DNA from 2 places in the Janthinobacterium sp. HH102 genome. Region 1 is predicted to be linked to the other one. Evidence: predicted binding sites of a transcription regulator. Region 1 holds the regulator's gene; the other holds the start of a gene.
The links. Region 1 encodes HrcA, which represses chaperone genes, less so after heat shock. Its sites were predicted from a motif close to TTAGCACTCNNNNNNNNNGAGTGCTAA; they were not measured.
Positions count from the first base shown of each region.

Region 2: a site for HrcA is predicted at 1,772-1,798, ahead of rpoH (RNA polymerase sigma factor RpoH). Genes of this name have one in related genera too.

Region 1 covers NZ_CP062062.1:6,114,444-6,129,614, reverse strand. The annotation lists partial or broken gene mmsB (3-hydroxyisobutyrate dehydrogenase) at 1-418, shown strand, start outside; gene JAB4_RS27940 (hypothetical protein) at 606-1,187, opposite strand; gene JAB4_RS27935 (hypothetical protein) at 1,229-1,828, opposite strand; gene JAB4_RS27930 (HAD family hydrolase) at 2,075-2,800, shown strand; gene hrcA (heat-inducible transcriptional repressor HrcA) at 2,918-3,934, shown strand; gene fur (ferric iron uptake transcriptional regulator) at 3,986-4,417, opposite strand; gene JAB4_RS27915 (outer membrane protein assembly factor BamE) at 4,614-5,255, shown strand; gene dapB (4-hydroxy-tetrahydrodipicolinate reductase) at 5,275-6,084, shown strand; gene JAB4_RS27905 (barstar family protein) at 6,093-6,419, shown strand; gene JAB4_RS27900 (CaiB/BaiF CoA-transferase family protein) at 6,533-7,792, opposite strand; gene JAB4_RS27895 (acyl-CoA dehydrogenase) at 7,792-8,973, opposite strand; gene JAB4_RS27890 (LysR substrate-binding domain-containing protein) at 9,133-10,029, shown strand; gene JAB4_RS27885 (VOC family protein) at 10,026-10,427, opposite strand; gene JAB4_RS27880 (DUF6597 domain-containing transcriptional factor) at 10,469-11,257, opposite strand; gene leuS (leucine--tRNA ligase) at 11,390-14,029, shown strand; gene lptE (LPS assembly lipoprotein LptE) at 14,032-14,622, shown strand; gene holA (DNA polymerase III subunit delta) at 14,633-15,171, shown strand, end outside.
Region 2 covers NZ_CP062062.1:1,287,842-1,303,012, forward strand. The annotation lists gene JAB4_RS05875 (hypothetical protein) at 1-175, opposite strand, end outside; gene JAB4_RS05880 (hypothetical protein) at 357-623, shown strand; gene rpoH (RNA polymerase sigma factor RpoH) at 713-1,612, opposite strand; gene ftsX (permease-like cell division protein FtsX) at 2,017-2,937, opposite strand; gene JAB4_RS05895 (ATP-binding cassette domain-containing protein) at 2,934-3,677, opposite strand; gene ftsY (signal recognition particle-docking protein FtsY) at 3,686-4,741, opposite strand; gene JAB4_RS05905 (MerR family transcriptional regulator) at 4,906-5,847, opposite strand; gene JAB4_RS05910 (FAD-dependent oxidoreductase) at 6,052-7,365, shown strand; gene JAB4_RS05915 (DUF1365 domain-containing protein) at 7,355-8,152, shown strand; gene JAB4_RS05920 (cyclopropane-fatty-acyl-phospholipid synthase family protein) at 8,233-9,396, shown strand; gene JAB4_RS05925 (chalcone isomerase family protein) at 9,399-9,947, shown strand; gene JAB4_RS05930 (MFS transporter) at 9,944-11,224, shown strand; gene JAB4_RS05935 (DUF3833 domain-containing protein) at 11,215-11,775, shown strand; gene JAB4_RS05940 (SDR family NAD(P)-dependent oxidoreductase) at 11,772-12,539, shown strand; gene JAB4_RS05945 (nuclear transport factor 2 family protein) at 12,536-12,991, shown strand; gene JAB4_RS05950 (porin) at 13,966-15,030, shown strand.

The DNA.
Region 1 (15,171 bases):
CGAGGCGGGTGCGGGCCAGGTGGCGAAGATTTGCAACAACATGCTGCTGGGCATACTGATGGCGGGGACGGCCGAGGCGCTGAACCTGGGAGTGGCGCATGGCCTCGATCCGAAAGTCTTGTCCGACATCATGGGCAAGAGTTCGGGGCGCAACTGGACCCTGGAAGTGTACAACCCGTGGCCCGGCGTCATGGACGGCACGCCCGCGTCGCGCAATTACACGGGCGGCTTCGGCACGGCGCTGATGCTGAAGGACCTGGGTCTGGCGCAGCAGTCGGCCCTGTCGGCGAACGCGCCCACGCCCCTGGGCGGGCTGGTGCGCCAGCTGTACCAGATGCATGCGCAAGCCGGCTATGCGCAGCAGGATTTCTCCAGCATCGTGCAGATGCTGCAGCCGGGCTTGGATAAACCCGCCTGAGGAATTTTGGACAAAAAAAAGCCCGCTGGTGAAAGCGGGCTAAATCCAATTCTTGGAAGAGTTGGAGGAGACAGATGCATTATGCTGCATCGCCACATATAACTCCAATTTATCTTTCGAATATCAAATATAGATTTTCGTGATATCTCTTCCTGGCAGCCGCGTCGCGGCTGCCAGCGCCACAGTCTTAGCCTGGATTGCAGGCGATCTGCACGGTGGTCACGTTTGCTTCACCCATCACACCGACGCCCGTGTTGGGTGCCACGGTGCATTTCAAGCCGGTAGGCTGGGTAAAGACGCTGATGCCATACTTGTCGCCATCGGCAACAGGCGACGCCAGAGTGAAGGTCGTGCTGCCTTTGGCCACCGTGGTTTGCGCATTGCCGTTGATCAGGACCAGGCCGTCGGCTGTCAGGCCAGTCACCGTGCCGCCTACCGTGTACGCGTTTCGCGCACAGGAAACCGATGCCTGGATACTGACGTAGTGACCGGCCGAGCCGGTTCCGCCACTGACGGTGCAAGTCATGTGGGCTGGCTGGGTCTGTACGGTGATGTTGTAGTCGGTGCCATAGTCGATGCGCTTGCCAAAGGTAAACGAGGTCTGGCCGGCTTTGATCGGGAGCGGATCGCCGCCATTGACCAGGACCAGGCCTTCGGTGTTCAAATTGCTGACGGTGCCACTGACATCATACGAGGCCTTGCCGCCGCAAGCAGCCAATCCCAGGGTCAACAGCAGCGCGGCGATAGGGCGCAGGCAGGATAACTTCATGTATTTCTCCAATCCAATATAGTGGTGACGAATCGCGTGGCTTACTGCGCCGTGCAGTTCAGTGCGGCGCCGGTCGTGGCGGCTGAGCCCATGGTGCCGACGACATCGCGGCCGTTGGCGCTGGCAGAACCCACGAAACTGCACGTCTGGCCTGTTGGATACGTCGCGATGGAAATATTGTAGGCGATGCCGTCATTGACATTCGGGAACGTATAGCTGGTGCTGCCTTTCAGCGGGCTGGTGGTGATATTGCCGATGGCCAGGGTCAAACCGTCGGCGGTCAGGCCCGTGATCGTGCCGCTCAGCGGGTAGGTATTGGTCACGCAAATCACCTGGGCCGTGGTCACGGTATAGCTCGATGCCTTGCCGGCGCCATTGGTAATCGTGCACACGGCGCCTTTTGGCTGTTGCGCGATGGTGATATCGTAGCGGTCATCGGTGCTGACCAGCTTGGTGAAAACAAAGGAAGTCTGGCCTGAGGTGACAGGCAGGCGTTCGCCGTCATTCAGCAGAATCAGGCCATCTTTTGCCAGATTGACGACTTGGCCGCTCAGATACAGATTGCCGCCGCTGCCGCCGCAGGCCGCCAATGTGACGGCGCAAGCCGCCGCCAGCATCGAGCGCAGGTACAAATTTTTCATACATTCTCCAAAACGAATTAGGTTGGGTAGCGCAACGCGGACGCTGGCGCCGCATTGGAATGGCGCCTATTTTAGTCTATCTGGCAAGCCGGATGATCTTGCCTTGTATCACCCTGTAACAATTTTTCGCCGGGAAGCGCCGGCCCGGCCCCATTTCATGGGGGCGCCGCCATGCCGGCGGCGGCGATCGGTGCGACAATAGCTGCGGGCTGCGCACCGTGACGCGGCATCTATATAGTGAGTTCCATGTCTCTTGCCCCTGTAAAACCTGCCGTGCCGCCCAAGGCCATCCTCTTCGACCTCGACGATACCTTGTGGCCCATCGCGCCCGTGATTGCCGCCGCCGAAACCCTGCTGCACGACTGGCTGGCCACGCATGCGCCCAAGGTGGCGCAGCAGTTTTCCATCGAGCTGTTGCGCCAGCACCGTCTGGCCATGCTCAATGAACAACCGCATTTCCATGGCAATTTGATCGAGCTGCGCCGCGCGGGATTGCTGACCGCCTTTGAGGCCGCCGGCGAAGATCCCGCCCTGGTCGACGGCGCCATCGCGCAGTTCCTGGCGGCGCGCCATCGCGTGCAGCCGTATGACGATGTCTTGCCCGGCCTGGCCTGGATGGGGCAGCGCATGCTGGTCGGCTCGATCTCGAATGGCAATGCGGACCTTGAAATTATCGGCCTGGCGCAGCATTTTAAAGTGTCGATTGCCGCCAGCGATTTCGGCGTCGCCAAGCCTGACGCCAGCATCTTCCTGGCCGCTTGCGCCGCGCTGGGCGTGGCGCCCCATGAGGCCGTGTATGTCGGCGATGACTTGTATTTCGACGTGACGGGGGCGCAAGGGGCGGGCATGCGTGCCGTGTGGATGAACCGCAAGGGCAGCGATGCCCATCTGGCCGCCGGCGTGCAGCCCGACGCCATCTGCGCCAACTTTGATGAATTGCTGCTGTGGCTGCAGGGGCAGCTGGAAGATTGATCGCCGTCGGACGGGCGAACGTGCATAATAGGCGCTGTTGATGCACGTTCGGCCGCTTTCGTTGCCGCTTGCTTAACAATATGCTTGTTTAAAGAATATTTGCTTACCTAAGACACCATGCAACTCGATACACGTGCCCAAACACTGCTGAAAGCCCTGGTCGAGCGATATATCGCCGACGGCCTGCCGGTCGGTTCGCGCGCCTTGTCGAAAATTTCCGGCCTCGACCTGTCGCCGGCCACGATCCGCAACATCATGGCCGACCTGGAAGAGCTCGGTTATGTGTCCAGTCCGCATACCTCGGCCGGACGCATCCCCACGCCGCGCGGCTACCGCATCTTTGTCGACACCTTGCTGACCGTCCGGCACCTGGACGAGCACATGGTGGAGTCGCGCATGCGCCTGCAGACGCCGCAGCCGCAAAAAACCATCGCCAACGCGGCGCAGATGCTGTCGTCGCTGTCGCAGTTCGCCGGCGTCGTGCTCAGCCCGCGCCGCGAATCCGTGTTCCAGCAAATCGAATTCCTGCGCCTTTCCGAAAAACGCATCCTGCTCGTCATCGTCGCTCCCGGCGGCGATGTGCAGAACCGTTTATTGCTGACGGAGGCCGACTATACGCCGGCGCAACTGGTGCAATCGGCCAATTACATCAACCAGAATTACGGCGGCCTGTCGTTCGACGCCGTGCGCGTGCGTCTGCAGGGTGAATTGCGCCAGTTGCGCGACGACATGGGCAGCCTGATGCAGGCGGCCGTGGAAGCGGGCAGCGAAGCGATGGCCGACCATAGCGACGACATGGTCATTTCCGGCGAGCGCAACTTGCTCAGCGTGAGCGATCTGTCATCGAATATGCATTCGCTGCGCCAGATGTTCGACATGTTCGAGCAAAAGACGGGCTTGATGCAGCTGCTCGACGTGTCGAGCAAGGCGACGGGCGTGCAGATTTTCATCGGCGGCGAATCGAATCTGGTGCCGATGGATGAGATGAGCGTGGTGACGGCGCCGTATGAAGTCAACGGCAAGATCGTGGGAACGTTGGGAGTGATCGGACCGACGCGCATGGCTTACGAGCGCGTTATCCCGATCGTCGACATCACGGCCAAGCTGCTGTCGAGCGCGCTCAGCCATCATTGATGCGGTTCAATGCTGCGCCGGCCGGCCCCTTGCGGGAACGGCCGGCGTGGGTCAGGCTGTTTTGTGCGGGCAAGCTGTCTTGGTGCAGTTGCCGTAGATGGCCAGGGCGTGTTCGGCGATCTTGAAGCCGCGCTCTTCGGCCACTTTTTGCTGGCGGATTTCGATTTCTTCGTCGAAGAATTCTTCGACCCGGCCACAGTCGAGGCACACCAGGTGGTCATGGTGGGAGCCTTCGTTGAGTTCGAAAATCGCCTTGCCGGTTTCAAAATGGTTGCGGTTAAGCAAGCCGGCTTGTTCGAATTGCGTGAGGACACGGTAGACAGTTGCCAAGCCGACATCCATATTGTCGGCCAGCAGAATCTTGTAGACGTCTTCCGCGGTCAGGTGGCGTACCGGGCTACTCTGGAAGATATCGAGTATCTTCAGCCGTGGCAGGGTGGCTTTCAGGCCGCTTGCCTTGAGATCACTAGGATTGTTACTCATGTTTGTTGCTCGTATGTGGGTCAGGTGCTTTATCATATAGCGTTTTGTCGGGGAGTGCCAAAATATGCTTTTTTTTGGCGGGCCGGTCACTCCTGGCGTTTTGTTCATCCAATTGAGGTCATTTATGCGCGTAACCCCGGCTGTATTGCCATCTCTCTGGCACCGTATTTCATTTCGAGCACCAGTCGTGGCAGGCATGGTCTGTGTCGCGCTGGCCGTGTCCGGCTGCGCCAACCGTGGCATTCTTGGCGAAAAGCCGGCAGCTGCTCAAAAAGAAGGCAAGGAACTGGTTCCCGAACAGGGCGCACAAACGACCACCATTACGCCGCTGCAAAAATTCATGTGGTTTTTCTCGCCCTACCGTCCTGACATTCAACAAGGCAACTTTGTCTCCGAAGAGATGCTGGCCCAGTTGAAAGTAGGCATGACGCGCGACCAGGTGCGTTTCGTCCTCGGCACTTCGCTGCTGACCGATATCTTCCATGCCGACCGCTGGGATTATCCATTCCGCCTGGCGCGGGGCAGTGGCGAAACCACCAGCAGCCGCGTGGTCGTGTACTTCGGCAAGGATGGCAAGGTTGAACGTTTCGAAGGCGGCAACTTGCCGACGGAGAAAGAGTATATCGACCGCATCGCCGGTCCGTCGCCATTCGCCAAGGTCGCCAAGGCTGACGTGCCTGCCGCCGTCGTGCCATCGCCCGTGGCGCCGAGCGCCGTGCCGGTACCGGCCGATGCCGCTCCTGCCATTCCTGTGAGCAAGCCTGACGTTGCACCAGCACCAGCAACGGCGCCTGCCGCCGAGCCAGCACCGACGCCTGCCGCCGAACCCACCAAATAAGTTGTTGTAAGAGAATAAAATGACTGAACTGAAAATTGCCATCGCTGGCGCCAGCGGCCGCATGGGCCATATCCTGATCGAAGCGGTCAGCAACGCACCCGACGCCGTGCTGGCCGGCGCCCTCGACCGCGCCGGCTCGCCGTCCGTCGGCCAGGATGCCGCCGCCTTTCTCGGCAAGCCTGCCGGCGTGCTGATCGCGTCGGACCTGGCCACCGGCCTGGCCAATGCCGATTACCTGATCGACTTCACGCGCCCCGAAGGCACTTTGCAGCACCTGGCGTATTGCGCCGAGCATGGCATCAAGATGATCATCGGCACCACCGGTTTCGATGACGCGGGCAAGGCCGCCATTGCCACCGCCGCCGAAAAGACGGCCATCATGTTCGCGCCGAACATGAGCGTGGGCGTGAATGTCACCATGAAGCTGCTGGAACTGGCCGCGAAAAGCCTGTCCGAAGGCTACGACATCGAAATTATCGAAGCGCATCACCGCTTCAAGGTCGATGCGCCATCGGGCACGGCCCTGCAAATGGGTGAAGTGGTGGCCGGCGCCCTGGGCCGCGACCTGAAGGAATGCGCCGTGTACGGCCGCGAAGGCGTGACGGGCGAACGCGATCCGTCGACCATCGGCTTTGCCACCATCCGCGGCGGCGATATCGTCGGCGACCATACGGTGCTGTTTGCCGGCATCGGCGAGCGCATCGAGATCAGCCACAAATCGAGCAGCCGCGTCACCTACGCCCACGGCGCCCTGCGCGCCGCGCGTTTCCTGGCCGATAAGCCGACGGGCCTGTTCGACATGCAGGATGTGCTGTCGCTGAAGAACTGAGGAAGACTATGGCCACAGCCATCCTGAATGGAAAAGACATCACCGATGAAGCGAGCTTTCACGCGCAATGCGTGCAAGCCTTCGGTTTCCCCGCGTTCTACGGCAACAGCATGGATGCCTGGGTCGATTGCCTCAGCTACCTGCGCGACGATGAAAACATGACGCAGTTCCGTTTGAAACCGAACGAAGTGCTGGACATCGTGGTACAGGACGCTGACGCGATGAAGGCGCAAGTGCCTGATTTGCTGGAAGAAATCACGTTTTGCATCGCCGGCATCAATGAGCGCTATGACGATTACGGTGAAAAACCGGCATTGAAACTGGTACTCAAGTGAATGGAATGGTAGGTCGGATTAGGCCCTGCGGGCCGTAATCCGACAACATTGTTCGCTGTGCAGGTCGGATTACGCGCAAGCGCCAATCCGACCTACGTCCAGACGACCAACATTTACACCACCTTGCGCTCACGCAAGCCGTCAATCTCCGCACCGTCCAACCCCAGCCACTGCTGCAATACCTCGTCCGTATGCTGCCCCAGCAAGGGCGGCGGCAAGCGGTATTGCACCGGCGAGCCGGACAGGCGCACGGGATTGGCCACCAGCGCCACCGTGCCCGCCGTCGGATGCGGCATCTCCACTTTCAAGCCACGCGCCACCACTTGCGGGTCGGCAAAGACCTGGTCGATGCGGTTGACGGGGCCGCACGGCACGGCTTGCGCCTCGAACGCGCTGATCCACTCTGCCGTCGTGCGCATGACCGTGGTCTGGCGCATCAACGGTATCAACACCGCCCGGTGCGCCACGCGCTGCGGGTTGGTGGCGAAGCGTTCGTCCTGCGCCCATTCCGGGTGGCCGGCGACGGCGCAAAAACGCGAAAACTGTCCATCGTTGCCGATCGCCAGAATCATGTCGCCATCGGCCGTGGGAAAGTCTTGATACGGAACAATGTTCGGATGCGCGTTGCCCATGCGCTGCGGCACCTTGCCCCCGCACAAGTAGTTGGCGGCCTGGTTGCCCAGCGCGGCCACTTGCACGTCGAGCAGGGCCAGGTCGATATGCTGGCCCAGGCCCGAGCGCTCGCGTTCGGCCAATGCGGCCTGCACGGCGATGGTGGCGTACAGGCCCGTCAGGATGTCCGTTTGCGCCACACCCACTTTTTGCGGTCCGGCGCCCGGCTGGCCATCGGGCACGCCCGTGATGCTCATCAAGCCGCCCATGCCCTGGATTAAGAAGTCATAGCCGGCGCGCGCCGCATACGGCCCATCCTGGCCGAAACCCGTGATGGAGCAGTAGACGAGGCGCGGGTTGAGCGCCAGCAAGCTCGCCGCATCGAGGCCGTATTGCTTCAAACCATCGAGCTTGAAATTTTCCAGCAGCACGTCCGATTCGGCGGCCAGCTTGCGCACCAGGGCTTGCCCTTCAGGGGCAGCCAGGTCGATGCACAAGGAGCGCTTGTTGCGGTTGGCGCACTGGAAGTAGGCAGCCTCGGCCGTATCGCGGCCGTCCGCGTCTTTCAGATACGGCGGACCCCAGGAGCGCGTGTCGTCGCCGCGTCCCGGCTGCTCGACCTTGACGACGTCGGCGCCGAGGTCGGCCAGCATTTGTCCGGCCCACGGGCCGGCCAGCACGCGCGACAGGTCGAGCACGCGCAAGCCGCTCAACGGCGCGGGCCGCAGGGTGGAGGCGAGGGTGGAAGCCAGGGCGTCCATCAGTTGCTGAAGGCGGCGATGCCGGTGATGGCGCGGCCGATGATCAGCGCGTGCACATCGTGCGTGCCTTCATAGGTGTTCACCACTTCCAGGTTGACCAGGTGGCGGATGACGCCGAATTCGTCGGAAATGCCGTTGCCGCCCATCATGTCGCGCGCCATGCGGGCGATGTCCAGTGCCTTGCCGCAGCTGTTGCGTTTCATGATGGACGTGATTTCCACGGCGGGCGAGCCCTCATCCTTCATGCGGCCCAGGCGCAAGCAGCCTTGCAAGCCCATGGTGATTTCCGTCAGCATGTCGGCCAGTTTCTTTTGCACCAGCTGGTTCGCAGCCAATGGGCGGCCGAATTGCTGGCGGTCCATCGTGTACTGGCGCGCCTTCAGGTAGCAGTCTTCGGCCGCGCCCAGCGCACCCCAGGCGATGCCGTAGCGGGCGCTGTTCAGGCAAGTAAATGGACCTTTCAGGCCGCGCACGTCGGGGAAGGCGTTTTCTTCCGGGCAAAATACTTCATCCATGACGATTTCGCCGGTGATGCTGGTACGCAAGCCCACCTTGCCGTGGATTTCCGGCGCCGACAGGCCTTTCCAGCCTTTTTCCAGCACGAAGCCGCGGATCGCGCCTTCATCGTCCTTGGCCCAGACGACGAACACGTCGGCGATCGGGCTGTTGGTGATCCACATCTTGGCGCCGGAGATACTGTAGCCGCCCGGCACCTTGCGCGCGCGCGTGACCATGCTGCCAGGGTCGGAACCATGGTTCGGTTCCGTCAGGCCGAAGCAGCCGATGAATTCGCCCGTCGCCAGTTTCGGCAGGTATTTCTGCTTGGTTTCTTCGTTGCCGAAGGCATTGATCGGCACCATCACCAGCGACGATTGCACGCTCATCATCGAGCGGTAGCCCGAATCGACGCGCTCGACTTCGCGCGCGGCCAGGCCGTAGCAGACGTAGTTCAGACCGGCGCCGCCGTATTCTTCGGGTATCGTCGTGCCCAGCAAGCCCAGCTCGCCCATTTCGCGGAAGATGGCGGCGTCCGTGCGGCCATGGCGGAACGATTCAAGCACGCGCGGCACCAGGCTGCCCTGGCAATAGTCGCGGGCCGCTTCCAGCACGGCGCGTTCGTCGCCCGTCAGTTGTTCTTCCAGCAGCAGGGGGGAATTCCAGTCGAATACGGTTTTGCTCATCACAGGCCTCGCAGGTGAGCGCCGGTGATCGGCGCAAGATTGAATATGGCTCATGGTAGGTTTTTGCCTAGCCTTGCGCAAACGATTTTTTTGCACCCAGACATGCGTGATGCGCATATCTTGCGGCATACTGGAGCCTTTCACCGGCCCGATACCCCCATGTCACGCAAAATTCCCATGCTGCAAGCGCTAAATTGTTTCGAAGCGGCCGCGCGCCACCAGAGCTACACGCATGCGGCGCGCGAACTGTCGCTGACGCAAAGCGCCGTGTCGCGGCAGATATCTTCCCTGGAAAGCTTTCTTGGCGTGCAACTATTCCAGCGCACGCGCCATGGCGTGCTGCTGACCAGCGCCGGCGCTGCGTATGCGCGGCAGATCGCGGCCCGTCTCGACGGCCTGGAGCGCGACACGCTCGACACCATGGCGCGCCAGGGCGGAGGCGGCGCCTTGCAGCTGGCCTCGGTACCCACGTTTGCCACGCGCTGGCTGATGCCGCGGCTGTCGTCGCTGGCCGGTTTGCACCCCGATATCGTCGTGCATATCGATGCCTATACAAAGCCGTTCATGTTTGCCGATACGGAATACGATGGCGCCTTGTACGCGGGCACGCCCGAGCAGCTGGCGCGCTGGCCCGGCACGCGCGCCACCTTGCTCATGCACGAAGAAATCGTGCCCGTCGCCAGCCCGCGCCTGTTGGCGGCGCGCAGCGCCTGGCAGCCGCAGGATTTATTGGAACTGACCTTGTTGCAGCAAAGTACGCGCCCGGGCGCCTGGCGCCAGTGGTTTGACGCCATGCAGGTCGATGGGGAACTGGCGCGCTACGGCGCCCGCTATGAGTTGTTTTCCATGCTGGCCATGGCGGCCGTGCAGGGGCAGGGCGTGGTCTTGCTGCCCCGTATGCTGGTCGAAGCGGAACTGGCGCGCGGCGAGCTGCGCATCGCATGCGAGCGCCCACTGCGCGGCCAGCGCGCGTATTACCTGATCACGCCCGAGGCGGCACATGAAAAACTGGCCTTGCAGCAGTTCCGCGTATGGCTGCAAGACGAGGCGGCCTAGACGACCTTGGCCGTATCGAAGTGGGGATTGTCGATCAGGCCGATCTGGTTGCCGAAGGGGTCGAGCAATTCCACCGTGCGGATGCCGTCGCCCACGTCCGTGATCGGATGGTGCAGGCTGCCACCCAGCGCCACGATGCGTTCGACTTCCTGCTCGATGCCATCCACGCCCCAGTAAGTCACGCTGCCCTGCGTGCCAGGCTGGCCGTCCGGCAGCAGGCCCAGCTCGAAGCCGCCGATGGCAAAGCCGACATAGAACGGCTGGTCGAAATACGGTGCCGTGCCGAATACCTGGCTGTACCAGGCTTTGGCCTTGTCCAGGTCGGGGACGGGATAGGTGACGGTACGCAAGCCCTTGATCATGTTCTGCTCCTGGTGAATGAAGAATAACGCCATCATGCCACCGGCGTGCGCGTGGCGATTGGAAAAATGGAAGGTGCTCACGCGCGCCGGCCCGTCAGCCACGCGTCGGGCGAGCTGCGGGCGAATTCCTGGAAGTCGTGGATCAGGTGCGACTGGTCGAAATAACCATATTGCAAGGCCACCTGCGCCCAGTCCTGCTGTCCCGCCACGCTTTGCATGGCCTGGCTGGCGGCGCGGAAACGGCAGATGCGGGCAAACAGCTTCGGGCTGATGCCCACTTGCTGGCGAAATTGCAGTGCCAGGTGCTGGCGCGACACGCCCAGCTGCTGCGCCAGGCCATCCACGCGCACCTGCCCCGATGCCGCCTCAATGGCCGCGATGGCATGTTCGGCCGCGCCGGCCTGGCGCCGTGGCGGCGCGGTGCGCAGGCGCAGCAGCAGATATTCTTGCAAAATAGAAACCCTTTGTGCATTGCTCAAGGGCTCGCACCATAGCGCGTCGCCCAGGCGCGCCGCCAGCTCGCGGCCCCATAGCTGCTGCAATCCCGTGCGGCCATCGCTCAGTTCGCACAAGGGCAGCTGGAAGAAGCGTGCCGCCGCGCCCGGCTTGAAGCGGGCCGCCACCGTCTGCACCAGACCCTGGCTGACGACGGCAATCGGCGCCGTCATCATGCCGACGGCAAAGCTGGCGTCCTGCTGGTCCTGGCACAGGATGTCGATGCAATTGTCGGGCAAGACCTGGTGCGTGAAGGGCATGGCGCCCGTCTGCACGCGGCAGGTCCAGACGCAGTCCAGCCAGGGGCGCAGGGCGGGGAGGGGCGGATATTCCTGGTAGACGATCATGGCCGGCTTTGATGCAAAGAACAAGATTGCCCATATATTACACAGCATAATTGTGCGCTTGCCAAAATTTGCCGGCCCGGGCCGCCAGCGCGCCGCGCTATCGGGCGGCGACAACCAGTATAATGCTCGGTTCATATCCACTATTGGCCGCACATCATGCAAGATAAATATAGTCCCGCCGACGTCGAACAAGCCGCCCAATCGCACTGGAAGGCGATCGACGCCTATAAAGCCGTCGAACACGACCCGCGTTTCCCAAAAGGCAAGTATTTTGCCTGCTCGATGCTGCCTTACCCTTCGGGCAAGCTGCACATGGGTCACGTGCGCAACTATACGATCAATGACGTGATGTACCGCTACCTGCGCATGAACGGCTACAACGTGCTCATGCCGATGGGCTGGGATGCGTTCGGCATGCCGGCGGAAAACGCGGCCATGGCCAACAACGTGCCGCCTGCGCAATGGACGTATTCGAACATCGCCCACATGAAGCAGCAGATGGAATCGATGGGCCTGGCCATCGACTGGTCGCGCGAAATGACCGCCTGCAAGCCCGAATACTACAAATGGAACCAGTGGATGTTCCTCAAGATGCTGGAAAAAGGCATCATCTACAAGAAGACGGGTACCGTGAACTGGGACCCGATCGACCAGACCGTGCTGGCCAACGAACAAGTGGTCGACGGCAAGGGCTGGCGTTCCGGCGCGCTGATCGAAAAGCGCGAAATCCCCATGTACTACGCGCGTATCACCGATTACGCGGAAGAGCTGCTGGCCTATGTCGATGACAAGCTGCCGGGCTGGCCCGAGCGCGTGCGCACCATGCAGACCAACTGGATCGGCAAATCGACGGGCGTGCGCTTCGCCTTCCCGCATGCGATCAAGGACGCGAACGGCGCCCTGATCGGCGACGGCAAGCTGTACGTCTTTACTACCCGTCCGGACACCGTCATGGGCGTGACCTTCTGCGCCGTGGCCGCCGAACACCCGCTGGCCATCCACGCCGCGCAAACGAATCCTGCTCTGGCCGCGTTCAACGCCGAATGCAAGCTCGGTTCCGTGATCGAGGCAGACATGGCAACGATGGAAAAGAAGGGCATGCCGACCGGCCTGTTCGTCACCCATCCGCTGACGGGCGCGCAAGTGGAAGTCTGGGTCGGCAACTACGTGCTGATCACCTACGGCGACGGCGCCGTGATGGGCGTGCCGGCGCACGACGAACGCGATTTCGGCTTTGCCAAGAAATACAATCTGCCGATCAAGCAAGTGATCGAAGTCAAGGGCCAGGAATTTTCGACGGACGCCTGGCAGGAATCGTATGGCAGCAAGGATGGCGTCTGCATCGCTTCCGGCAAATACGACGGCCTGCATTTCGCGTCCGCCGTCGATGCGGTGGCCGCCGACCTGGCGGAGCTGGGCCTGGGCGAAAAGAAAACCACGTTCCGCCTGCGCGACTGGGGCATTTCGCGCCAGCGCTACTGGGGCACGCCGATTCCGATGATCCATTGCGCCGACTGCGGCGTGGTGCCGGTGCCGGAAAAAGACCTGCCGGTGGTGCTGCCGGAAGACTGCGTGCCGGACGGCACGGGCAACCCGCTGAACAAATATGAAGCCTTCCTGCAGTGCGACTGCCCGCAGTGCGGCAAGCCGGCGCGCCGCGAGACGGACACCATGGATACCTTCGTCGATTCGTCGTGGTACTACATGCGCTATACCTCGCCAGGCTCGAACGACGCCATGGTCGACGCGCGCAACGATTACTGGATGCCGATGGACCAGTACATCGGCGGCATCGAACACGCCGTCATGCACTTGCTGTACGCGCGCTTCTGGACCAAGATCATGCGCGACTTCGGCCTGGTCAAGTTCGACGAGCCGTTCGTCAACCTGCTGACGCAAGGCATGGTGCTCAACGAAACGTACTTCCGCAAGGACGCCGCCGGCAAGACCACCTGGTTCAACCCGGACGACGTGCGCTTGTCGCTCGATGACAAGGGCCGTCCGCAGTCCGCCGTCCTGGTAGCCGACGGCCAGCCCGTGGAAATCGGCGGCACGGAAAAAATGTCGAAGTCGAAGAACAACGGCATCGACCCGCAAGCGCAGATCGAGCAGTACGGCGCCGACACTGCCCGTCTGTTCACCATGTTCGCCTCGCCGCCGGAACAGACCCTGGAATGGTCGGGCAGCGGTGTCGAAGGCGCGAACCGCTTCCTGCGCCGCGTGTGGAACTTCGGCTATGCCCAGTCGGCAACGATCCAGGCCGCACTGGCTGGCGGCGCCGCACCGGCCACGGGCGACGCGCAGAAAAACCTGCGCCGCGAATTGCACAAGCTGCTGCAGCAAGCCGATTACGACTTGAAGCGCATCCAGTACAACACCGTGGTGTCGGCCTGCATGAAGATGCTCAACACGCTGGAATCGGCCAAGCTGGACGATAGCGCGCAGTCGAAGGCGCTGATCGCCGAAGGCTTCTCGATCTTCCTGCGCCTGCTCAATCCCGTCGCGCCGCACATCACCCATGTGCTGTGGCAGGAACTCGGCTACGCTGGCGTGCACGGCGATCTGCTGAACGTGGCATGGCCGCAGGTCGACCCGCAAGCGCTGGAGCAGTCCGAGATCGAGATGATGATCCAGGTGAACGGCAAGCTGCGCGGCTCGATCACGGTGGCCAAGGATGCGGACAAGGCCAGCATCGAAGCGGCCGCGCTGGCGTGCGAAAGTGTGCAGAAGTACGTCGAGACCACGCCGAAGAAGATCATCGTCGTGCCAGGCAAGTTAATCAGCATCGTGGTGTAATCATGACGACTTCCTCTCAAGTATCGCTGTTGGGCCGCCGCGCCGTGCTGGCGTTGGGCCTGACCGTCCTGCTGTCGGCCTGCGGCTTTCACTTGCGCGGTTCGAACGGCAGTTTCATGCTGCCGTTCGCGACGATGTACATCGGCTTGCCCGACTCGTCGCCGCTGGCGATCGGCCTGAAGCGCTATATCCGCGCCATTGGCAGCACGGAGGTGGTCAATACCAGGGATGGCGCCGACGCCGTCCTTGAAGTGATCTCCGATCCGGAGATGAATCGTACCAAGACCATTTTGTCCCTGAACACCAGCGGCCGCGTACAAGAGTATCAACTCGGCTATTCGATCAATTTCCGCGTGGTGGACAAGGCCGGCAACCAGTTGCTGGCGCCGACGACCATCAGCCTGGTGCGCCCCATCACCTTCGACGACAGGCAGGTACTGGCCAAGGAAACCGAGGAAGCGGCGCTGTACCGCGACATGCGCAACGACCTGGTGCAGCAGATCATGCGCCGCCTGGCCGCCATCAAGCCGGTGCTGCCGGCCATGTCGGTGGCGCCGGTGACGCCGGCCGCGCCGGCCGCCCCGCAGCAGTAACGGGGACGCCATGCAATTGCGGATAGATGCGCTCGATGGGCATGTGGCCAAGCCGCTGGCGCAGCTGTATGTGATCACCAGCGACGAACACTTGCTGGCGCTGGAAGCGGCCGACAAGATCCGCCGCGCGGCGCGCGCGCAGGGCTACTCCGAGCGCGACGTGCTGACGGTGGAGCGCAGCTTCAAGTGGGGTGAACTGCTGGCGGCGAACCAGGAGCTGTCGCTGTTCGGCGATAAAAAACTGATCGAACTGCGCATCCCCACGGGCAAGCCGGGCAAGGATGGCGGCGCGGCGCTGCAAAGCTACGCGAAAAACCTCAGTCCCGACAACCTGACCCTGATCACCTTGCCCAAGCTGGATTGGGCCACGCAAAAGGCGGCCTGGGTCGCCAGCCTGCAGCAGGCGGCCGTGTATATCGACATTCCGAATGTGGAACGGGCACAGTTGCCGGCGTGGATATCGCAGCGCCTGGCCGCGCAGGGGCAAAGCGCCGAGCGTGCCAGCATCGACTTCATCGCCGAACGGGTGGAAGGTAACTTGCTGGCGGC
Region 2 (15,171 bases), 1.5 Mb from region 1:
TATCGGTGGCCGTGATGGCGACCTGTTCGCCCGGCGAGAGCACGTGGGTGACGCTGCGCGGCGTGTTTTCCGCGTCGCCGGCGCTGCCAGCCGCGCCGCAGCCCGCCAGCACGGCCAGGCAGGCGATGAACAGGGGTAACAACCACGTTCGGTACGATTGATGTAGATAGTGCATGTTTTTCCTTTCAGGTGGAGCGTCCCGGCCGGCGTGGCGTCCACGCGTGGGATGAAAATGATAATAACAAAATGATATTTTTCTGGCGCACTATTGGCGCGCTGCCGATGAATTGACGCGTCGGCCACGCGGCGCGCCGATTACTGCGTAGAATGGCTGTTTTGAAAATCAGGAAACAACCATGAAAAAAACCGACCTGGCCAAAAGCGATGCCAAGAAACTGATGGGAAAGATGAATGTTCCCGGCGCCGGTGCATTCGGTAAGGAAGCGGTGGTCGTCGACCGCCGCGAGCAGCGCAAGCGCGATCAGGCGCTGGGCCTGGTGCCGTTCGCCGTCAAGCTGAACAGCGATCTGGTGTTGCAATTGCAGACCCTGGCCAAGGAGCGCGGCGTGGATCTGAATGAATTGGTCGCCGAGCTGATCACCAAGGGCTTGGCTGCAGCATAAGGGCTGACAATGTTTATCTGTTGATAAATATCATTTATAAAACTAAAAGGCGCCTTGCGGCGCCTTTTGCATTGCGGCATTGCTTTCGATTACACGTAGGCCGCCAGGGCGCCCTTCATTTTCTTCAGCGCCGCCACTTCGATCTGGCGGATGCGCTCGGCCGATACGCCGAACTCTTCCGCCAGCGCGTGCAGCGTGGCACCGGAGCCGTCGTCGTTGGCCAGCCAGCGCGCTTCGATGATGCGGCGCGAACGGGCGTCCAGCTTCGACAAGGCCGTTTCCAGACCTTCCGATTGCAGGCGCGTCACTTGTTCCGCTTCCAGCACCTTGGTCGGCTCGCTTTGCTCCGACGACAGGTAGGCGATCGGCGAAAACTTGTCGTCTTCATCGTCGGTCGGCGATTCCAGCGCGATGTCGCGGCCGCTCAAGCGCGTTTCCATTTCGATCACTTCTTCGCGCTTCACGTCGAGCAGCTTGGCCAGCGCATCGATCTGCTTCGGCGTCATCGCATCGAGGCCCGTCTTGTGGCTGCGCAGATTGAAGAACAGCTTGCGCTGTGCCTTCGTCGTCGCGACCTTGACCAGGCGCCAGTTTTTCAGGATGTACTCATGCATCTCGGCTTTCACCCAGTGCATGGCGTACGACACCAGGCGCACGCCCTGGTCCGGATCGAAACGTTTCACGGCTTTCATCAAGCCGATATTGCCTTCCTGAATCAGGTCGGCATGCGGCAAGCCATAGCCCAGATAGCCGCGGGCAATCGAGACCACCAGGCGCAGGTGCGACAGCACCAGCTCTTGCGCGGCGGCCAGGTCATTTTTTTCGCGCAGGCGTTTCGCCAGCGAAATTTCTTCGTCGTGGGTCAACATGGGCAGACGGTTCACGGCCGAAATATAGGCGTCGATATTGCCCAGATTGCCAGTGAACCCGAGGCCCAGCGCATTACTTTTGGTCGGAACCAATGCGGATGTTGCGGACATCATAGTCATGTTTTCTCCCTCGTAGTCTTGCTTTGTTCCAGTTGGCCACATCACACGACGTGGCCCGATTGTCTGTTCTGTTTTGCGTATTCGGTCTTGCACTTTGCAGATCGCGGCACCATCTTCATCTGGCGTCCATGGCGGTTCTGCTGTTGGTATGTCCCTATATTAGCACTCTCTGCCTGAGAGTGCCAATCAGCACATTTAATCGTTCTGATAGCCTAAATGCTATGGTGATTTAATGCTTGATATATATCTCTGAACAGCGCGAGATAGCGCTTTACGACAACATGGCCAGTCTACGGCCTCTGGCTGAAGCGAGCCTTAAGAATACTTGCTAAATATCAAGATAACAGCAGATGGGGATGGCGAGGCGCATGGCGGCGCCAGGAGCGCCGCCATGGAAAGGAAGGTCAGTTCAGGCGCGCCAGGTGGCGCTGTACGCAGAGGAAGGCGCCGATCAGGCCGAGGCCGGCGCTGACGGCCAGCAAGCCTGCCATCGGCAGCGGCGCCAGCGGCACCAGCTGGAATTCGGACGCATACAGGCGTGCAAACTCGGCAATCGCGGTATTGAGCGGCTGCAAGGCCAGCGCCACGGCGCCCAGCGCCAGCGCACCGGCGCACAGGCCCAGCAGGGCGCCCGTGTAATAGAAGGGGCGGTGGATGAAAGTGTCGGTGGCGCCGATCAGTTTCGAGATGCTGATTTCATCGCGCTGCTGCATCACTTGCAGGCGGATGGTATTGAAGACCACGGCGATGACGGCCACGCCCAGGGTGATGGCCAGCAGCAGCAGCACCAGGCGCAGCACGCCCAGCAGGGCCGCCAGACGCTTGACCCAGGCCGAATCGACTTGCGCCGATTCCACGCCCGGCAGGTGGCGCAACTGTTCCGCCACGGCATCGACATCCTGCGCTTCGCTGGCGCTGCTGAAGGCGTCGAGTTTCAGCACATAGCTGTCGGGCAGGGGATTGTCGCCCAGGGTGCTCAGTACGTCGGCCAGGCCGTTCTTGTTCTTCAGCGTATCGAGCGCCTGTTCGCGCGGGATGAAGACGATCTTCGCCTTTTGCTCGCCGACGATCTTGCGCATGGCGCTGGCCAGGGCCACGGCTTGTTCGCGCGGCGTGTCGATCTTCAGGAAGACGCTGATTTCCGGGTCGACGGACATTTGCTCCGACATGGGGCGCACATTGTCGAGCATGGTCAAGCCGGCGAACGGCAGCGACAGGGCGATGGCGACGACGAGCACGTTCAACAGGAAGCCGCCTGGCGACTTGCGCAAGTGAATCAGCGCCGAACCGAGCGCGAAGCGGTGTTGACGGAACCAGCCTCTCATGCCTGTTCTCCCTGCGCGTCGTCCTGGTCGGGAGCGGGCGCAAAGTCGGGATCGGGCGGGGCGAAGACGGGCGCCTGCGTGGCCTTGTCGATGGCGACCAGCTGGCCGTTCTTCAGGTGGATCACGCGGGCGGCGGCGTCGAGCATCTGTTCGTCATGGCTGGAAATGAGGCAAGTCACGCCCACCGAGTGGAATGCTTTGAGGGCGTCGAGCACCTTGTTGGCGCTGGCGCGGTCCAGGTTGGCCGTCGGTTCGTCGGCCAGGATGATCTGCGGCCGGTTGACGATGGCGCGCGCGATCGATACGCGCTGCTGCTCGCCGCCCGACAGCGACAGCGGACGCGCCATGGCGCGGTCCAGCAATCCCACCTTGTCGAGCGCGGCGCGCGCGCGCTGCTCGGCGGCAACTTTATGCGCGCCGACGACGAGCAGCGGCAGCATGACGTTGGCCAGGATGGAGCGGTCGTTCAGCAGTTTTTGTTGCTGGAAGATCAGGCCCATGTTACGGCGCAAAAACGGCACGCCGGCCGGCTTGATCTTCGCCATGTCTTGGCCATTGACGATCAGCTTGCCCGACGTGGGGCGTTCCATGGCGGCGATCATTTTCAGCAAGGTGGACTTGCCGGCGCCGGACGGGCCGGCCAGGAAGACCAGCTCGCCCTTGGCAATACTGAGCGAAATGTCGCTGAGCGCCACGGCGTCGGGGGAGTATTGCTTGGAGACGTGCTGAAATTCAATCATGTATAGGCTTATCCGAGCAGCGCTTCGACAAATTCGGCAGCCACGAAGGGCTGCAAGTCTTCAATTTTCTCACCGATGCCGATGAAATACACGGGCACGGGGCGCACGCGGGCAATCGCCGCCAGAACCCCGCCCTTGGCGGTACCGTCCAGCTTGGTGATCACCAGGCCGCTCAACTGCAGGGCATCGTCGAAGGCCTTCACTTGCGTGAGGGCGTTCTGACCCGTGTTGCCGTCGATGACGAGCAGGGTTTCATGCGGCGCGCCCTCCATGCCCTTGCCGATCACGCGCTTGATTTTCTTCAATTCTTCCATCAAGTGCAACTGGGTCGGCAGGCGGCCGGCCGTGTCGACCATGACCACGTCGATGCCGCGCGCCTTCGCCGATTGCACGGAGTCGTAGGCCACGGCGGCCGGGTCGCCCGATTCTTGCGAAATCACGGTAACGTTGTTGCGCTCGCCCCAGACCATCAACTGCTCGCGCGCGGCGGCGCGGAAGGTGTCGCCCGCGGCCAGCAGCACGGACTGGTTGTTCGACTGCATGTGCTTGGCCAGCTTGCCGATGGTGGTGGTCTTGCCGGCGCCATTGACGCCGGAAATCATCATCACCAGCGGCTTGTGGCGGCCCAGCTCGAAGCGCTTTTCCAGCGGGCTCAGGAGCTCGATCAGCAGCACTTTCAGCGCGGCCTTGACGGCGGCTGCGTCGAGCAGCTTGTCTTCCTTGACCTTTTTCTTCAATTCCGTGAGCAGGAATTCGGTGGCGTCGATGCCGGCGTCGGACATCAGCAGCGCCGCTTCCAGCTCTTCGTACAGGGCGTCGTCGATCTTCGCGCCGACGAACAGCACGGACAAGGTGTTCGAGGTTTTCGACAGGCCCGCCTTCAGGCGCGTCATCCACGATTTTTTCTCGGGTTCGGCGGCCACGACCACGGGCACGAGCTCGGCCGGCGCGCCGCTCAGGGGCGTAGCGGCTGGCTGCGGTGCGGGCGGCGTGGCGGGAAGGACGAGGGGCTCGGCTGGTGTGGCCTCGGGAGCGATGGGTTTTTTCTTGAAGAAACTAAACATGGATGTGTGGTGGCGGGTGCTGACCTAAGGCCCGGCGGCGCCGGACACTGTGTTACGGGCTATTCTACCAGAGCGCGCCCGGCCCTTCATGCTTTACTGTTCGATTGGCAACATTGCGTGCCTATCCACGGAGATCGCCGCAGTTGCCGCGCTTTTCAACGGGTTCAATGCGTTTGCAGGGCCAGCGCCTGGTGGCGGCGGCGCCAGTCGGCGATGCTTTCGTCGACTTGCCGCAAGTCCAGCACATGCAGGAAAGAAGGGGGCTGCTTGTACAGCACGGGACTGCGTCCCCCTGCCCACAATTCCATGCTTGGCGGCAAGTTCGCATGCAGTTGCTGCAGGCTGTCGCGCGTCTGCCGCTGCTTGCTGGCGCTGGAAAACGACAGCGCCACGATATCGGCCCGCTGCGCGCGCGCGGCCGCGACGATGTCCGTCAGCGGCGTTTCCACTCCCAGCGACATGCAATGGGCGCCGGCCGCCGCGCACAGCGCCTCGGCCATCAGCAGCCCCAGGCCATGACGCTCCTGCGGCAAGGTACTGAGCACGATGCGTGGCGTGCGCGTCGATGGGCTGCTTGCCTGCGGCAGGGAAAAGATGGCGTGGCGCATCACCGTTTGCAAGGTTTCGCTATACAGATGCTCTTCATACACGGCCAGGTCGCCGCAAGCCCACGCCTCGCCCACCATGCCCGTCAGGGGGGCGATCACGTCGATGGTGAACGCTTTCAAGCCCAGCACGGCCAGCGCCTGGCGCAGGGCGTCCCCCAGTTCCGCCATCTGGTGGCCGTGGCACAGCGACAGGTAGTGTTCGAGCTGCGGAGGCGGCGTTGACGGCGCCGCACTGCCGGCGCTGGCCAGCTGCTGCAGTTGCACGGTGCTGTGCTGCATGATTTTTCCCGGACGAAAGCCGAGGTCCAGCAGGCGCTTGACCATGCGCAACTTCTGCACTTGCTCGGCCGGGTAGCTGCGCTCGCCAAAGGCGTCGCGCTGAGGCTGGGGAAAAGCGTAGCGGCGCTCCCAGACACGCAAGGTTTCCTTGGCCAGCCCGGTATCGCGCTCGACATCGCTGATGCTGAAGGCGGAAGTAGGTTGCAGGTCAGTATCCATACCAGGGGCTTGCTCGCATGCCAAAAAGAACGTGGAGTGCATTTTACGCCTTCCGCCGCCCCGGACCAAATAGCTGAATCCGATTGGAAATTGCCGACGTATAAGTTGTGGAACGGCCGAGGGCGCTCATTGACATAAATCAATATTTCATCGATTATCCATGAGGCTCGTTTTGTCCAGGACAAACTTAATACAGGTGTACTCATGAAAATTGCCGTCGTCGGAGCAGGAATTGCAGGTTTGTCGTGTGCCTATCGCCTGGCGCAGGCGGGCCAGGACGTGACCTTGTACGAGGCGGGCGACTATTTTGGCGGCCACAGCCATACGGTCGATGTCACGCTCGATGGCGTCACGCATGGCGTCGACACGGGTTTCCTCGTGTTTAACCACGCCACCTATCCGAACCTGGTGCAACTGTTTGACGAACTCGGTGTCGAGGCGGCCGACAGCGACATGTCGTTTTCCGTGAAGATGCCGCTGGGCACCTCGTCCGATGCCCGCGTGCTGGAATGGGCGGGCGCCAATTTCGATACCGTGTTCACGCAGCGCAGCAATCTGTTGCGCCCCGCCTTCCTGCGCATGCTGCGCGATATCGTGCGCTTCAACCGCCAGGCCAGCGCCCTGGCCATGGCCAGCGTGCCGGCGCCGGCCATGTCGCTCGGCGAGTTCCTTGATCTGCACAATTATGGCGACGAGTTCCGTCACTGGTATCTGTTGCCCATGGCCGCCTGCATCTGGTCGTGCCCGGCGCGCCAGATGCTGGCCTTTCCCTTGGCCACCTTCATCCGTTTCTGCCACAACCACGGCTTGCTGCAAGTGAGCAACCGGCCGCAATGGCGTACGGTGCGCGGCGGTGCGCGCGTGTACGTGGAAAAACTGCTGGCAGGCATTGCGCAGCAGCGCCTGGCGTGTCCCGTGCTGGCCGTGCGGCGCCAGGGGCACAACGGCGCACGCATGGTCGAGCTGCATACGGCGGCCGGCGTCGAGCATGCCGATCACGTGGTACTCGCTTGCCACAGCGACCAGTCGCTGGCCCTGCTGGCGGACATCCGTGACGACGAGCGCTCCGTGCTTGAAGCCGTGCGCTACCAGCCGAACCGGGCCGTGCTGCATACGGATGCGTCTTGCCTGCCGCAGCGCCGCCGCGCCTGGTCGGCCTGGAATTACCAGGGCCGGCCGGCCGCGCAGGAGGGCGAATCGCCGCAGGTATGCGTGCACTATTTGCTGAACCAGCTGCAGCCGCTGCCGTTTACGACACCCGTCATCGTCTCGCTCAATCCGCTCGACGAGCCGGACCCGGCCAAGGTCATCGACGCGTTTTCGTATGCCCACCCCGTGTTCGATGGCGCGGCCATTGCGGCCCAGGCGCGCCTGGCCGGTTTCCAGGGCGCGCAGCACACGTGGTTTGCGGGCGCCTGGACGGGCTATGGTTTCCATGAAGACGGTTTGAAGTCGGGCCTTGCCGTGGCGCAAATACTCAATGGCATGGCGGCGGCGGAGCTCGGCCATGCCGCGTAATTCATCGCCGTCCGTGCCGCCGCAGCCCCAGCTGTGTCTGGGGCGGGTGCGGCATGCGCGGCTGCGTCCGCGCGCGCATGCTTTCAGTTACGGCATGTTTTATCTGCGCCTGCCCTTGCGCAGCCTGGGCGCGCACGATTTTCCTGCCCGCTTGATCTCGCGCAACGGCGCCAATGTGCTGTCCTTCCGCGACAGCGACCATGGCGATGGCACGACGCCGCTGCTGGAGTGGATCGATGGCTTGCTGCGCCAGCAAGGCGTGCTTGACGCGGGCGGCGAAATCTGGCTGCAAACCATGCCGCGCATGTTCGGCTATGTTTTCAATCCCGTCAGCTTCTGGTTTTGCCACCGTACGGATGGCGCCTTGCGCGCCGTGGTCTGCGACGTGCGCAATACCTTCGGCGAGCGCCACCTGTACCTGCTCGAGCAGGGCGGGCCCATCGCGTATGGCAGCGAATTGCAGGCCAGAAAAATTTTCCACGTGTCGCCATTTTGCAAGGTGGAAGGGCATTACCGCTTCCGTTTCCTGCGCAACAGTGAAGAGGATGGCGAGCGCCACCTGGCCCGGGTCGATTATGACGACCTTGACGGTCCTGTTTTGCAGACGAGCTTGTCCGGTACGGCGCAGACGCTGCGCGATGGCGCCATCGCCTGGGCTCTGCTGCGCTACCCGCTGATGACGTTCGGCGTGATGGCGCGCATCCATTGGCAAGCCTTGCGCCTGTGGCTGCGCCGCGTGCCGTTTTTCAGCAAACCCCACCCTCCACAAGAAAAGGTGTCCCGATGAGCTCCGACTCCCTGCCGACCGGCCTGCATGCGCGCAGCAGCGCGTGTCCCGCGCACTTGCCCGACCACACGCACCTGGATATGCCCGCTTCCGGGCGCATGATCGTGCGCCTGCTGCAAAAATTACAATATGGCGCCCTGCGTCTGCGCACGCCGGATGGCAGCATCTTGCTGTACGGCGACGGCAGCCACCCCGTCACCCTGGACTTGCACAACTGGCGCCTGTGTTCCGCCGTGTTGCGCTCGGGCGATATCGGCTTTGCGGAAACGTTTATCGCCGGCGACTGGCGCACGGACAATTTGCCGGGCTTGATCGAGCTGATGATACGCAACCGCGCGCAGATCGAGTCCTTGATCTATGGCAACTGGTGGGGCAACCTGGTCTACAAGCTGCGGCATTTGCTCAACCGCAATTCGCGCGCCGGCAGCAAGAAGAATATCCACGCCCATTACGATATCGGCAATGCCTTTTATCAGTTGTGGCTGGATCCGTCGATGACGTATTCGAGTGCGCTGTTTGCCGAAGGCGCCAGCCTGGAGCAGGCGCAAGGGGCGAAATACCGGCGCATCGCCGATCAGCTGCAACTGCGGCCAGGCGCCAAGGTGCTGGAAATCGGCTGCGGCTGGGGCGGCTTTGCGGAAACGGCAGCGCGCGATTACGGCGCCCACGTGACGGGCCTGACCTTGTCGACCGAACAGCTGGCGTATGCGCGCCAGCGCCTGCAAGACGCGGGGCTGGCAGGGCAGGCCGACTTGCAGCTGTGCGATTACCGCGACAGCGCCGGCCAGTACGACGCCATCGCCTCGATCGAGATGTTCGAAGCCGTGGGGCAAAGCTACTGGCCAAGTTACTTTGCCTGCGTGGCCCGCAACCTGAGGCCGGGCGGCCGCGCCTGCATCCAGACCATCGTCATCGCCGACGACTTGTTCGAGCGCTACAGCAAGAGCACGGATTTCATTCAACAGTATATTTTTCCTGGCGGCATGCTGCCGTCGCCGGCCGAGTTCCGCCGCGCCGCCGAGGCGCGGGGCTTGCGCGTGGAAGACGCCTTCCGCTTTGGCCTCGATTACGCGCAAACCCTGCGCCAGTGGCGCGCCAGCTTCCTGGCCCAGCGCACGGCGCTGGAAAAGCAGGGTTTCGATGGCCGTTTCCTGCTGACCTGGGAGTTTTACCTCGCGTATTGCGAGGCCGCCTTCCAGGCGCACAACACGGATGTAATGCAATTTACTCTGGTGAAGGACTGACCATGCGCCGCTTGCTTGCCACTGTTGTGCTGTCATTGGCCATGTTGGGCGCCGCGGCCGCGCCGCCTGTCTTTGTCGCTGCCGACGTGCCCGAGGCCCGGCTGGCGGGGGAGGGCGAATACACGTGGTTCGGCATGCGTATTTATCGGGCACAACTGTGGGTAGGACCGCAGGGCTACCAGGGCGCGGCGTCCGAAACGGCGCCGTTTGCGCTGGAATTGCGCTACGCACGTTCGCTCGATGGCAAGAAGATCGCCGAAGCCAGTTATGAACAGATGCAGAAAATCGGCGCCGGCACGCCGGAGCAGCGCCTGGCCTGGCTGTTCACCATGCAGCGCATCTTTCCTGACGTCAAAGAGGAGCAGCGTATCGCGGGCGTCTACCGGGCCGGCATCGCGCCCGGCGTGCGCTTTTATCTCGATGGCAAGGTGCTGGCCGACGTGAGCGATGGCGATTTCGCGCGCGCGTTTTTTGCCATCTGGCTCTCGCCGTCGACCACGGCACCCAAGCTGCGCGCGGCCTTGCTGCAGAATGCGGCGCCGCTGCCATGAACGCCGGGGCCAGCGTGTTGAGCTTGCCGGCCTTGTTCAGCTACGGCCTGTTCGGCTTGCCGCTGGCCATGCTGGCGCTGCCCATCTATATCTATGTGGCGCCGTTTTATGCGCAGCGCAGCAGTCTTGATCTGGCGCAGATCGGCGCCGTGCTACTCGCGGCGCGCATCGCCGCCGCCTTCATCGATCCGGCCCTGGGCGCCTGGATGGCGCGTGGCGGGCGCAGTTATGCCATGCTTGTCGGCGCCGCGCTGCCCTTGCTGCTGCTGGGCTTTGGCGCGCTGTTCCATCCACCGCCGATGCCGCAAGAGGTTACCCTGGCCTGGTTCCTGGCAGCCTTGCTGCTCGTCTACACGGCCTATGGCCTGGCCGGCATCGCGCACCAGAGCTGGGGCGCGGCGCTCACCCAGGCGTCCACGCAGCGGGCGCGGGTGGCGGCCGTGCGCGAAGGCTGCGGCTTGCTGGGCGTGATCCTGGCGGCCGGGCTGACTTCCGTGCTCGGCTATGACGGCTTGTCGCTGGCCTTTGCCGTCTGCTTGCTGGCGGCGGGGGCGCTGCTGCTGGCGCACGCCCCGCGTCCGGCCTTGCGCAGCGCCGGGGAAACGTTACCCGGCAATGGCTGGAAGCTGCCGTTTCGCCAGCGCGCGTTCCGCTGGCTGTTCTCTGTTTTGCTCGTCAATGGCGTGGCGGCCGCCATTCCCGCCACCCTGTTCCTGTTCTTTGCCGGCGACTACTTGCGCCTGGGCCATTACGCGGGGCCGTTCCTGATCGTCTATTTTTGCGCGGCGGCCGCCTCGATGCCCGTGTGGGTGGCCCTGGCGCGCCGCTTTGGCGAGGCGCGCGCCTGGGGCGGCGCCATGCTGCTGGCCGCGACCGTGTTTGTCTGGGCATATGGCCTGGGCGCGGGCGCCGCCTGGGGCTTTGCCGCCATCTGCCTGCTGTCGGGCCTGGCGCTGGGCGCCGACCTGGCCTTGCCGCCGGCCCTGCTGGCAGGGTTGATCGGCACGGCCGGCCATGCCGGGCGGCACGAAGCGGCATATTTCGGCTGGTGGAACTGGGGCGTGCAAATGAGCCTGGCGCTGGCGGCCGGCATCGCCTTGCCCCTGCTGGCCTGGCTCGGCTATGTGCCTGGCAACAGCAGCGGCGGTTTGCCGGCCCTGGCTGCCGCCTACGCCTTGCTGCCCTGCGCCTTGAAACTGCTGGCGGCGCTGCTGCTGTGGCGCGCGCCGCTACAACATATATATAGTGAACCCGGGGAGTACCGACCATGTACCTGATGAAATGCTGCCGGCGCGGCATGACGGCCGCCGCCTTGCTGCTGGCGCTGGCCGCCTGTTCCACGCCGCCCACGCCCGCCACTTACGCGCAGGAAACACCCAAGCTGGACCTGCAACAGTACTTCAACGGCACGCTCGACGCCCACGGCATCTTCCAGGACCGCTCCGGCAAGGTCGTGAAACGCTTCACCGTCGTGATGCGGGCCAGTTGGGCGGGCGAGACGGGTACCCTGGACGAGGATTTCACGTATTCGGACGGCAGCCGCCAACGGCGCATATGGACCTTGCGCAAGACGGCGCCCGGGCGCTTCATCGGCACGGCGCCCGACGTGATCGGCGAGGCCGTCGGCGAAGTGGCCGGCAATGCCTTGCGCTGGCAATACGTGCTGGCGCTGCCCGTCGATGGCACGGTCTACCACGTCGACTTCGAGGATTGGATGTTCCTGATGGATGACAAGGTCATGCTGAACCGCGCCGCCATGAGCAAGTTCGGCTTCAGCCTGGGCGCCGTCACTTTATCGTTCAGCAAACGTCCGCAGGCGGCCCCATGAATCGCAAGATCACCAGCTGGGCCGGCAAGCACGTGTGGATCATCGGCGCTTCCAGCGGCATCGGCGCCGCCTGCGCCACCCTGCTGCTGGAGCAGGGCGCCAGCGTGGCCTTGTCGGCGCGTCACCGCGCCAGCCTCGAGCAGTTGTGCGAGGGGCAGCCGCTGGCGCAGGCATTGCCGCTCGATATCACCCAGCACGCGCAGCTGCGGGCCGTCTGCGTAGAGTTGCAGCGGCAGTGGACGCATATCGACCTGATACTGGTGGTCGCTGGTGGTTATCAGGCCATGCGCGCCGATAGCTTCGACCTTGAGGCGGCGCAGGGCTTGCTGGCCCTGAATGTGGGCGGCGTCTTCAATTGCCTGGAGCAGGCCTTGCCGTGGCTGTTGCGCCAGGGCAGCGGCGGCATCGGCATCGTCGCCTCGGTGGCCGGCTATGGCGGCTTGCCCAAGGCGCTCGCATATGGCGCCAGCAAGGCCGCGCTGATCAATCTGACGGAGTCGCTGTATCTGGACCTGCATCCACGCGGGATTGATGTATATCAAATCAACCCCGGTTTTGTCGCCACGCCTTTGACGGCGGACAACGATTTCACCATGCCGGCCCTGATGACGGCGCAGGACGCGGCCGCCGCCATGCTCGATGGCATCGAGCGGGGGCAGTTTCACATCCACTTTCCCAAACGCTTTACCAATACCCTGCGCCTGGCGCGGCTGTTGCCGTACCGCGCCTATTTCTGGCTGATCCGCAAGGTGACGGGCGTATGAGCACAAGCATGCTGGACACGGAAGGCGTGGAACAGGCGCTGGCGCGTCTGGTGGCATTTTACGAGCACCTGAGCCTGGAAAGCCTGGCCCAGCTGGGGGCCGTGTACGCGCCGGACGCCCATTTCAAGGACCCGTTCAACGAGGTGAAGGGGCATGCCGCCATTCTGGCTATCTTCGAGCACATGTTCGTGCAGGTTGATGCGCCCCGGTTTGTCGTGCTGGAAAGCCTGGGGCAGGGGCAACAAGCCTTTCTGACCTGGGAGTTTCGCTTCCGCATGAAACGACTGGTATCTGGCGAACAATGCATACGCGGCGCCACACATGTGCGCTTCGATGCGCAGGGACGGGTGCTCGTGCACCGCGATTATTGGGATGCGGCGGAAGAGTTGTATGAAAAACTGCCGTTGCTGGGCTCTTTCATGCGCCTGCTCCGGCGCGCAAGCCAGCGTTAAAGCTTGTTTCTCTATGCTTTTAAGAAAAAAATGCAAAAAAGAGAAAGTAAAGATGTGAAATGGGGCCGCTGAAAACTTGATTTCGGTCAAAGTGTCGTTTTTTAGACACAAAAATATCAAAATATTGAGAAGGCAACATTGTAAGAAATTGTTTCAAGTGATGCGCAATTTGCAAGCAAGAGTCGTACTCATCCGTTCCAATCGGATGGTGGAAGCGTGGTCTGAAAAACATGGAAAACATTTCTATGTGAGCAATTTAAATTACCGGAAAGTCAGTAATTTTGTTGATACTCTGCCTATTTTTTTGACGCGTGCGCCGACGTCGAAAATAGCGCCTACGCCCCTGAATAATGCGGCAACGCACCAAAAATGGGCGCATGCATTCCCGTTTTTGGGCATTCGGCAGCAAACATTGCCGATGCCGTGTATGCTTCGTCCCGTTTATCCATTATCGCCTGACAAATTGTGCGCTTTGTCGCGTAAATCTTGGAGGGCAAATGAGGGGTAAAGCATGTTGACGTTTTAATCACTCGCCTGATACTGTTGCACTAATACAACGGGTGTCGACTAGGCATGCGCTATGATGGAATGGTCAATCAGGCCAATGCATTGGTTGGCAAGGGGCACTGGCTCTGTCGCGTAGTACGGTTGGCGATGGTCGGGATGCCTGAAAAAGCCCCCGGCCTGGTACCGGAAGTAACATGTTGGAACTTGATGGAATGTGAAACGGTCGTTATAGTGCCGCTTCCGGTGCCGTTTGAGCACCGAACCGGCGCACGAATAACGGTCGTTATGCAGCCTTCAAGCTTATCGGTGCAATAGCGTGCCGATACCGATATGAATGTTCCTCTGACCGGAACAGCAATGTGGCAGGTGGAGACCTTGCCCTCACTCATAAAAAGCGCTCTGCTAGAGCGCAGCTCGAGATGCATAGGCTGTATTACTTTTTGCTTCAAAAATTAAAGGAAATCGCAATGAAAAAAACTCTGATCACCCTGGCAGTTCTGGCAGCAGCCACTGGCGTAGCCCAAGCTCAATCGAGCGTTGTTATCTACGGTACCGTTGACGCTGGTTTCGTCAGCGAGCGCGGCGGTGTTAACGGCAACGTTAACAAACTGGACAGCGGCATTGCTTCGGCTTCCCGTATCGGCTTCAAAGGCACCGAAGATCTGGGCAGCGGCCTGTCGGCACTGTTCGTTCTGGAATCGGGCTTCGGCGTTGACAACGGTCAACAAGACGTTGCAGGCAGCTTGTTCAACCGTCAAGCTTACGTTGGTCTGAGCAGCAAAACGACCGGTACCCTGACCCTGGGTCGTCAATACACCCCTTGGTACAACACCCTGTCGAAAGTTGCTGATCCATTCGCAGCTGGCTACGCTGGTTCCGCTAAGAACCTGTTCCCATCGAACACCCGCACCAGCAACACCGTGCTGTACACCTCGCCAAACTTCAACGGCTTTGACGCTGACGTGGCTTACACCTTCGGCGAGCAAGCTGAGTCGAACAAAATCGGCCGCAAAATCGGCGCGTCGGCTGGCTACTCGAACGGTCCTTTGAACGCTCGTATCGCTTACAACAACACCAGCAACGACACCGCAACGACCGAAACCGGTAGCGGCCGTAACTGGTTGGCTGCAGCTAACTACGACTTCGCAGTTGCTAAAGCTTACATCGCATACGGCGCAAACAAAGGCCAAAACAGCGCCATCCGCAACAACGGCAATGTTAACGCGTTTAACTACACTTCGGCTGGCTACAGCACCGACAGCAACAACATCCTGGTCGGCGCAACCGTACCTGTTGGCCCAGCTGGCACCGTAATGGCTTCGTTCATCCGCACGAACGACAAAACCGCTGCTAACGCTGATGCTGATCAATGGGCACTGGGCTACTCGTACGCTCTGTCGAAGCGCACCAGCACCTACGCTTCGTACGCTAAAATCAAGAACAAAAACAACGCTGGCTACACCGTTGGTAACAACAGCAATGTTGGTACGGGCGACAAAGCCTTCAACGTTGGCGTTCGTCACTCGTTCTAATATTCGCGCAAGCGAAGCTTAGTACCGCTGCAGCCATCCCTCCGGGGATGGCTGCCAGCAAAGAAACGCGTCTCCAGGCTAGTCCTGGCGGCGCGTTTTTGCATTGGCGGCGCCAGTTATAATGGCGCCGTTACCCAAGTA